2 regions of the Streptomyces sp. NPDC058620 genome follow, and region 1 is predicted to be linked to the other one. Evidence: riboswitches for the same ligand, from Rfam matches in the RefSeq annotation. Region 1 holds a riboswitch; the other holds the start of a gene.
The links. Region 1 has a riboswitch for thiamine pyrophosphate ahead of thiC (phosphomethylpyrimidine synthase ThiC). Riboswitches for the same ligand answer to the same signal wherever they lie in the genome.
Positions count from the first base shown of each region.

Region 2: linked by a shared signal. The riboswitch ahead of thiO (glycine oxidase ThiO) and the one ahead of thiC (phosphomethylpyrimidine synthase ThiC) in region 1 are both predicted to bind thiamine pyrophosphate.

Region 1 covers NZ_JBHXQO010000024.1:65,385-70,077, reverse strand. The annotation lists gene ACFWSK_RS22025 (IclR family transcriptional regulator) at 1-553, shown strand, start outside; gene ACFWSK_RS22020 (SsgA family sporulation/cell division regulator) at 655-1,092, shown strand; gene ACFWSK_RS22015 (YibE/F family protein) at 1,107-2,438, opposite strand; TPP riboswitch at 2,510-2,643, shown strand; gene thiC (phosphomethylpyrimidine synthase ThiC) at 2,636-4,438, shown strand; gene ACFWSK_RS22005 (hypothetical protein) at 4,488-4,693, opposite strand, start outside.
Region 2 covers NZ_JBHXQO010000042.1:5,329-10,021, reverse strand. The annotation lists gene pknB (Stk1 family PASTA domain-containing Ser/Thr kinase) at 1-819, opposite strand, end outside; gene ACFWSK_RS28465 (thiazole synthase) at 919-1,713, opposite strand; gene thiS (sulfur carrier protein ThiS) at 1,718-1,942, opposite strand; gene thiO (glycine oxidase ThiO) at 1,939-3,129, opposite strand; TPP riboswitch at 3,127-3,239, opposite strand; gene ACFWSK_RS28450 (NAD(P)/FAD-dependent oxidoreductase) at 3,370-4,614, shown strand.

The DNA.
Region 1 (4,693 bases):
AGCCGCCGAGCGGCTGATCGACGGTGGTGCCGTACAGAACCGTCGCAACGCCATGACCGACTCGCTCGCGCGCTGGCGCGACGCCATCGGCGTGCCGGTCTACTGCGCCATCTACCGCGAGGGCGAGATCGAACTCATCGCGGTCGCGGACACTCCGGCCCATCCGGCCGTCGATGAATGGGCCGCGTTCCGCGAGACCGGTCACGCGCACGCGATCGGACAGTGCCTATTGAGACAACTCGACGAGGACGCCCGCGGGGACCATCTCGACCGCCATCCCGTGCAGCCTCTGACTCGTCACTCTGTGCGAGATCGCGAGTCGTTTCTTGAACGGTTGCGATCAACGGAACGCATGGAGCCTGTCATTGAACGACAGGAATATGCCTTGGGAACGATCTGCGCGGCCATCCCGATCACGGTGGGCACCACCGTGGCGACGATGGCCATTTCCATACCCCTTGACCAGCAGGACCGGTTGCTCCCCGCAGTCGAACAGCTACGCAACGAGGTCGCGGATCTCTTGCGTTCGCTCGTGCTCTCTATCAGTATCTGAAAAATCACTCCTTGTGATCTGCTATCGCGTGCACCACGATGGCGTCAATAGGGCCACGGGGGATCATTCCTGGCCAGTTTCATCTACCGCGGGGTTGAACGATGCGCGAGTCGGTTCAAGCAGAGGTCATGATGAGCTTCCTCGTTTCCGAGGAGCTTTCCTTCCGTATTCCGGTGGAGCTCCGATACGAGGTTGCTGATCCTTATGCGATCCGAATGACCTTCCACCTGCCGGGCGACGCCCCTGTCACCTGGGCTTTTGGCCGTGAGTTGCTACTCGACGGTCTCAACAGCCCCAGCGGTGACGGGGATGTGCACATCGGGCCTACCGAGCCCGAAGGGCTTTCCGATGTACACATCCGGCTCCAGGTGGGAGAGGACCGTGCGCTCTTCCGGGCCGGCACGGCGCCTCTTGTGGCGTTCCTCGACCGGACGGACAAACTGGTCCCGCTGGGTCAGGAGCACACGCTGAGTGACTTCGAGGGCAACCTCGAAGAGGCGCTGGGCCGGATTCTCGCCGAGGAACAGAACGCCGGCTGAGGGGGCGCCCGTCGCTACGCCTTGCGACGACGGCCCCTCCCTGTCCGTGCGGGTGCAGGAGCTCCGCCTTCCGCGCCGAGCCCTGTGCGGTCCGCGGAGACCACCAGCGCCGCGAGTGCCGTGGTCACCGGCACCGAGGCGACCAGTCCGATCGAACCGATGAGTGTCCGGAAGATCTCCACCGCCACCAGTTCGCTGTTGGCCACCGTCCCCATGCTGCTCTGGGCGATCGAGAAGAGCAGCAGCAGGGGCAGCGCGGCCCCCGCGTAGGCGAGCACGAGGGTGTTGACGACCGAGGCGATGTGATCGCGGCCGATCCTGATCCCCGCCTTGTAGAGCTTCCGTGCCCCCATCGTCGGGTCCGCCTGGTGCAGTTCCCAGACCGCCGACGTCTGGGTGACGGTCACGTCGTCGAGTACGCCGAGCGAACCGATGATGACGCCGGCCAGCAGCAGACCGCTCATATCGATGTCCGGAAACAGGCCGTGGATGAGGCCGGTGTTGTCGTCGGTGTTGCCGGTGAGACTCGCCCAGCCGATGAAGAGCGAGCCGAGCAGGCCGATCAGCAGCAGCGAGATGAGTGTGCCGATGACGGCCACGGACGTACGGGCCGTCAGGCCGTGGCACATGTAGAGCGCCGCCAGCATGATGGCGCTCGCCCCGATCACCGCCACGACCAGGGGATTCGAGCCCTGAAGGATGGCAGGCAGGATGAACAGGGTGAGCACGGCGAACGACACGGCGAGCGCGATCAGCGCCATCACGCCGCGCAGCCTGCCCACCGCGACCACGACCAGCGCGAAGATCGCGGCCAGCAGCGCCATCGGGAACTTCCGGTTCACATCGGTCACCGAGTACTGGAGGTCACGGGGCGCGTCGGGCGCGTACGCCACGACCACGCCCTGACCCTCGTGCAGCTGCCTCGGGGCGTCCGGCTGGACGATCTCGGCGAAGGTCCGGCCCTTGTCCTTGCCGCTCGTCACCTCGATCGTGGCCTTCTTGCAGTCCCCCGTCTGCGCGTTGACCGCCTCGCGTCCCGAGGGTGTCGAGGTGTCACCGGTCGCCGGCACCTGCGCGGCGTTGACGTCCGCGCAGTCCACCGTGTCGACCCGGACCACCTTGCCGGACTGGGTCTGCCGGTCGAAACCGACACCTGTGCGTTCGTGGGCGGGGGCGCCACCGGGCCAGAACGCCACGAGGCCGACAAGGACCGCGGTGGCGAACGGAATCAGCACGGCCGCGATGACCTTGCGCAGATGCTTGGAGACGGGGGCGGCAGGGCCGTGGCTGTGCGAATGGCTGTGCGGGGGGCCCTGCGGTTCGGGATCGCTTTGGGAGGAGGTCACCGGGCGATCATCGCAAGAACGGGAGGGGCCCTCTATTCAGCACGCCATGAAGGACGCTAGCGTGGTGGCACCTTTGCACACGCGGGAGCTCGGAGCACCGGGCTGAGAGGGCGCTGACCTCCGTACACCGGTACGGAACAGGCTGCGCCGACCGCCGAACCTGTTACCGGGTAATGCCGGCGTAGGGAGTAGGTCTCATGACCACAGCGGACGCACGCACGCCTGCCTCGGAGCAGAACGCGCAGAACGCGCAGGAAGCACCGAATAACGAGGCCGGAAAGTCCATCGGCTGGCACAAGGGATACGTCCAGGGCTCGCGCCCGGACCTCCGGGTGCCGGTTCGTCAGGTGCACCTCACCAACGGCAAGGACGTGACGCTGTACGACACGTCGGGGCCGTACACCGATCCCACCATCGACACCGACGTCCGGCGCGGCCTCGTGCCGCTGCGGGAGAACTGGATCATCGCCCGCGGAGACACCGAGGAGTACGCCGGACGTCCCGGCCGCCCCGAGGACGACGGCCTGAAGCACACATCGCCCCGCGGCGGACTGCGCAACCTCGACGCGGTCTTCCCCGGCCGGCCGCGGCAGCCGCGCCGCAGCCGCGACGGACGGCCCGTCACCCAGCTCGCGTACGCCCGGCGCGGCGACATCACCCCGGAGATGGAGTACGTCGCGATCCGGGAGAACGTCGAGCCCGAGGTCGTACGCGAGGAGATCGCCGCGGGCCGGGCCGTCATGCCGGTCAACGTCAATCACCCGGAGATCGAGCCGATGATCATCGGCAAGCGGTTCCTGGTGAAGGTCAACGCGAACATCGGCAACTCCGCGGTCACCTCCTCCATCGAGGAGGAGGTGGACAAGATGACCTGGGCGACCAAGTGGGGCGCCGACACGGTCATGGACCTGTCCACCGGCCGCAATATCCACACCACCCGTGAATGGGTGCTGCGCAACTCCCCCGTACCGATCGGCACCGTGCCGCTCTACCAGGCCCTCGAAAAGGTCGACGGCAGGGCCGAGGAGCTGACGTGGGAGATCTACAAGGACACCGTCATCGAGCAGGCCGAGCAGGGCGTCGACTACATGACGGTGCATGCCGGCGTGCGCCTGCCCTACGTGCCGATGACCGCGCGCCGTAAGACCGGCATCGTCTCGCGCGGCGGCTCGATCATGGCGGCCTGGTGCCTCGCGCACCACAAGGAGTCGTTCCTGTACGAGAACTTCGAGGAGCTCTGCGAGATCCTCGCGACGTACGACGTGACGTACTCGCTGGGCGACGGACTGCGCCCCGGTTCGATCGCCGACGCCAACGACGAGGCGCAGTTCGCCGAACTGCGCACGCTGGGCGAGCTGAACACGGTCGCCAAACGATTCGGCGTCCAGACGATGATCGAGGGCCCGGGCCACGTCCCGATGCACAAGATCAAGGAGAACATCGACCTCCAGCAGGAGATCTGCGAGGAGGCGCCGTTCTACACGCTCGGCCCGCTGACCACGGACGTCGCCCCGGCGTACGACCACATCACCTCGGGGATCGGCGCCGCCATGATCGCCTGGTGGGGTACGGCGATGCTCTGCTACGTCACGCCCAAGGAGCACCTGGGCCTGCCCAACCGGGACGACGTGAAGACCGGGGTCATCACGTACAAGATCGCGGCCCATGCGGCGGACCTCGCCAAGGGGCACCCGGGGGCGCAGGACTGGGACGACGCGTTGTCGGACGCGCGGTTCGAGTTCCGCTGGGAGGACCAGTTCAACCTGGCGCTCGACCCGGTCACGGCACGGGAGTTCCACGACGAGACGCTGCCGGCCGAGCCGGCGAAGACGGCCCACTTCTGCTCGATGTGCGGCCCGAAGTTCTGCTCCATGAAGATCTCGCAGGACATCCGGCGTGAGCACGGGGGCTCGCAGGCGGAGATCGAGGTCGGCATGGCGGAGAAGTCGAAGGAGTTCGCGGCGGCCGGCAACCGGGTCTATCTGCCGATCGCCGACTGAGCGGACGGGCGGCCGCTACGCCGTGGTGCGGGTGTCCCCGGCGTAGCGGTCACTCGGGCTGGTGCTCGGGTCCGCCGAAGTCCGGACTGGTGAAGTCGGGGCTCGTGAAGGTCGGGCGCGGTCCGGCCGACGGGCCGTCGGCCGGGCCGGAGAAGTCCGGTCTGCTGTAGCCGATCTTCGGGATGCGGTTCGGGGAGCGGTGCGGCGTCCGGGAGGCGGGTCCTGCCGTCGGGTCGGCGAGTGCGTCCCGCAGGA
Region 2 (4,693 bases), on a different contig from region 1:
TGCCAGGGCCAGCAGGACCACCGCGTCCTGCGGACGCACCTCGGCGTTACGGGCGGTGGCGCTCGCCACCAGAGCGTCCAGCTCCACCGGGAGCCCCGGGACGGCCGCGGACGGCGCCGGGACGTCCTCGTTGAGGTGCTGGTAGATGACCTGGGCGGCGGTGTCCCCGGTGTGGGGCTTGCCACCGGTCAGCATTTCGTAGAGGACGACCCCGCACGCGTACACATCGGCCCGCGTATCGGCGGTGCCGTGTTCGATCTGCTCGGGTGCGAGATACGACACGGTGCCCAGGAGCGAGCCGGTGGTCTCGGTGACGGTACCCACGGCCCGTACGAGCCCGAAGTCGGCGACCTTCACCCTGCCGTCGTCCCCTATCAGGACGTTCTCCGGCTTCATGTCGCGGTGCACGAAGCCCGCGCGGTGCGCGGCGCCGAGGGCGGCCAGTACCGGTTCCATGATGTCCAGAGCGGCCCGGGGCTGCAGGGCACCGCGCTCGCGCAGGACGTCACGGAGCGTGCACCCCGCGACGTACTCCATCGCCAGATAGACGTACGCCCCCTGGGCGCCCTGGTCGAAGACCGCGACGACATTGGGGTGCGCGAGCCTGGCCACGGACTTGGCCTCGCGGATGAAGCGCTCGACGAACGAGGCGTCGGTCGCCAGTGCCGGGTGCATCACCTTGAGCGCGAGCACCCGGTCGAGCCGGGTGTCCATGGCCCGGTAGACCGTGGCCATACCGCCGACGGCGATCCGCGCGTCGACGCGATAGCGGCCGTCGAGCAGCTGCCCGATCATGGGGTCCTGGAGGGTCGTATCCACGCATCGAGTCTACGAGCCGGCGCCGACACGGCCGACGGTCCGGGCAGCTCCGGGGGCTACTGCAGCCGAGCCGTGACAGGGACACGCTCCGGCCGTGTCCTAGAACGCCGGACGCTCCGGGTCCAGTACGGCACGGCCCTCGCCCGGGGACGACGCCTCGGCGAAGTGGCGGCGTGGAATCCGGCCGGCCCGGAACGCCAGGCGCCCGCCCTCCACCGCATGCCTCATCGCGCCCGCCATCAGCTCCGGCTCCTGGGCCCGGGTCACCGCCGACGCCAGCATCACCGCCGAACAGCCCAGCTCCATCGCGAGCGCCGCGTCCGAAGCGGTCCCGGCGCCGGCGTCCAGGATCACCGGTACCCCGGCCCGCTCGACGATCAGCTGGAAGTTGTGCGGGTTGCGGATGCCGAGGCCGGAACCGATGGGGGAGCCGAGCGGCATGATCGCCGCGCACCCCACGTCCTCCAGCTTCCGGGCCAGCACCGGATCGTCGTTGGTGTACGGAAGGACCGTGAACCCGTCGTCCACGAGGATCTCGGCGGCGTCCAGCAGCTCGATCGGGTCGGGCAGCAGCGTGCGCTCGTCCGCCACGACCTCCAGCTTGACCCAGTCGGTCCCCAGCGCCTCCCTGGCCAGCCGGGCGGTGAGTACGGCCTCGCCTGCGGTGAAGCAGCCCGCCGTGTTCGGCAGGACGCGGATGGAGAGCCGTTCCAGGACGGAGAGGACCGAGCCCTGCACGGTCGGGTCCAGCCGGCGCATCGCCACGGTCGTCAGCTCGGTGCCGGAGGCGAGCAGGGAGCGCTCCAGGACCTCCAGGCTCGGAGCGCCGCCCGTACCCATGATCAGCCGGGAGGAGAAGGGCGTACCGCCCAGGGTGAAGAGATCGTCGGACATCGGGTCAGCCTCCCTGGACCGCGGTGAGGACCTCGACACGGTCTCCGTCGGCGAGCGCGGTGGAGGACCACTGGCTGCGCGGGACCACGGTCTCGTTGACGGCTGCGGCCACGCCGGAGTGCGAGGCGGTGAGCGTCGCCACGAGAGTGTCGAGCGGGGTGTCGAGGGGAACGCTTCGGCGTTCCCCGTTCACGGAGATCAGAACGGGGCCGGACAGATGCTCGGTCATGCGGGCTGCTCCTGAGGCACGGGGGTGGCTGAGGGCGAGGGGGTGAAACGGCTCGGTGTGAAGGCGCGGCCCACGTCCGGCAGCTCGCCGGTGGTCAGCACGTGTGCCATCACCTCGCCGGTGACCGGGGTCAGCAGTACCCCGTTGCGGTGGTGTCCGGTGGCGAGATGGAGGCCGGGCAGGGCCGTCGGGCCCAGCAGCGGGGCGTTGTCGGGGGAGGCCGGGCGCAGGCCCGCCCGGGTCTCGGTGAGCGGCAGCTCGGTGATGCCGGGCACCAGTTCGTGCGCGTCGCGCAGCAGCTCGTAGACCCCGCCTGCCGTGACGGTGGTGTCCCAGCCCAGCTCCTCGCTGGTGGCGCCGACGACCAGCTCGCCGTTCTCCCGGGGCACCAGGTAGAGGTGGCTGCCGCGGACGACGGCGCGCACCGTCCGGCTGAGGAAGGGGGCGTACGCGGGTGGCACGGTCAGCCGCAGGACCTGGCCCTTGACCGGGCGGACCGGCGGCACGACCTCCTCGGGCAGCCCCGCGAGCCGGCCGCTGAGACTTCCCGCGGCGAGGACGACCTGGTCGGCGCGGAGCTCGGTCCCTCCCGCGAGTACGGCTCCGGCGGCGCGGTCGTGCGTGACCGTCAGCCGCTGCGTCCAGGCCCGGTGGAAGACCACCCCGGCGCGTTCGCAGGCGGTCAGCAGCGCAGCGGCCAGCCGCCGGGGGTCGACCTGGTGGTCGCCGTCGACGCGCAGCCCACCGCGTACGCCCGGGGCCAGCATCGGCTCCAGACGGCGGCACTCGCGCCCGGTGAGCCACTCGGACTCCAGCCCCGAACGCTGCTGCAGCGCGTGCAGTTCGCGCAGATGGGCCCGGTCGTCGGAGTCCAGCGCCACGGCCAGGGTGCCGCAGGCGCGGAAGCCGATCTCCTGACCGCTCGCCTCCTCCAGCTCAGCCGCGAACGCGGGATAGCGGGCGGCGGACGCGACGTTGAGGCCGAGCAGGGTCTGCTCGCCGTAGTGGAGTTCGGTGACGGCGGCGAGCATCCCGGCCGCCACTCCGGCGGCCCCGCCGCCCGGCCCGGGGTCGGCCACCGCCGTACGCAGGCCGCGCTGCGCCGCCCGCCAGGCGGTCACCAGCCCGATGATGCCGCCCCCGATGACGAGGACGTCGCATCCGTTTCCGCTCCTTGGAACACGCATGGGCTTCCAGCCCCTCCCTTCGCCGGCATGACCCGGATCAGGTTCGTACGGTCGGAGGCCGCCCAGCCTCCCTCTCAGCCCGGTGCGTCCGGGCTCCCGCGAGTCTTTTACGTTGGCCACCCTAAACCCCGTCACCCGTGGTCAGTAAGACCCACTCAAGGACCTGCTCGGGCCGTCGCGGCCCGGCCGTCGTGAGGGAGCCACCTTCCTGACGAACCGTCAGGTGCTTAAGGTGGACGGGTGAGTGAGCAGACGGAACAGCAGACAGCGGGACGCCTGACCCGGCACGTCGTGGTCGTCGGAGCGGGCATGGCCGGGGTACAGACCGCCGTGGCCCTGCGCGAACAGGGCTTCACCGGCCCCGTCACGCTGATCGGCGCCGAACCGCATCAGCCGTACGACCGGCCGCCGCTCTCCAAGGCGGTCCTGCTCGGCAAGGCCGAGGACTCCGCCTTCGACATCGACTTCGAGGCAGTCGGCATCACCCTGCGCCTCGGGCTCGACGTGACGGGGCTGCGGCCCGGGGCGCACGAACTGGACACCGTGGACGGCCCCGTCCCGTACGACACCCTGGTCGTCGCCACCGGAGCGGAACCGATCGTGCTGCCCGGGTCCGAGGGCGTCCCGGGCGTCCACCTCCTGCGCACCCTCGACGACGCCGCGCGGCTGAAGCCCGTCCTGGAGCGGCAGCACGACATCGTGGTCGTCGGGGCGGGCTGGATCGGCGCGGAGTTCGCCACCGCCGCCCGCGCCGCGGGCTGCGCGGTCACCGTCGTCGAGGCGGCCGAGCGCCCCCTCGCGGGCGCCCTGCCCGCCGAGGTCGCCGCCCCCATGGCCCACTGGTACGCGCAGAGCGGCGCCGAACTCCTCACCGGCGCCCGGGTGGCCCGGATCGAACCCGGCGCCGTCGTCCTGGCGGACGGCCGGGTGATTCAGGCCGGGGCGGTGGTCGTGGGCATCGGCGCCCGGCCCGCCACCGGCTGGCTGGCCGGCTCCGGCATCGCACTCGGCCCGGACGGCTCGGTCACCGCGGACAGCGCGCTGCGCAGCTCACTGCCCGATGTGTACGCCGTCGGGGACTGCGCCTCCTTCCCCTCCGCCCGCTACGGCGAGCGTCTGCTCGTCCACCACTGGGACAACGCGCTCCAGGGCCCGCGGACCGTCGCCGCCGCCATCGTCACCACCGACGGTGACGGGCAGCCGCAGCCGTACGACCCGGTGCCCTACTTCTGGTCCGAGCAGTTCGACCGGTTCGTGCAGTACGCGGGCCACCACGCCGGTGCGGACACCCTGCTGTGGCGCGGCGACCCTGCGGAAGCCGCCTGGTCGGTGTGCTGGCTGCGCGAAGAAGTGCTGGTCGCGGTGCTCGCCGTCGGCCGCCCGCGCGACCTGGCGCAGGGGCGCAAACTCATCGAGTCGGGCGCCCGCGTCGACCCGGAGCGGGCCGCCGACCCCTCCGTGCCCCTGAAGGCGGCGACGCTCTGACCCGCTCCGATGCCACCTCGTGACCCCCTTACGGTCGGCCCGGCTACCGACTGTCGGTCCGGGATGGCACGCTTGTCCC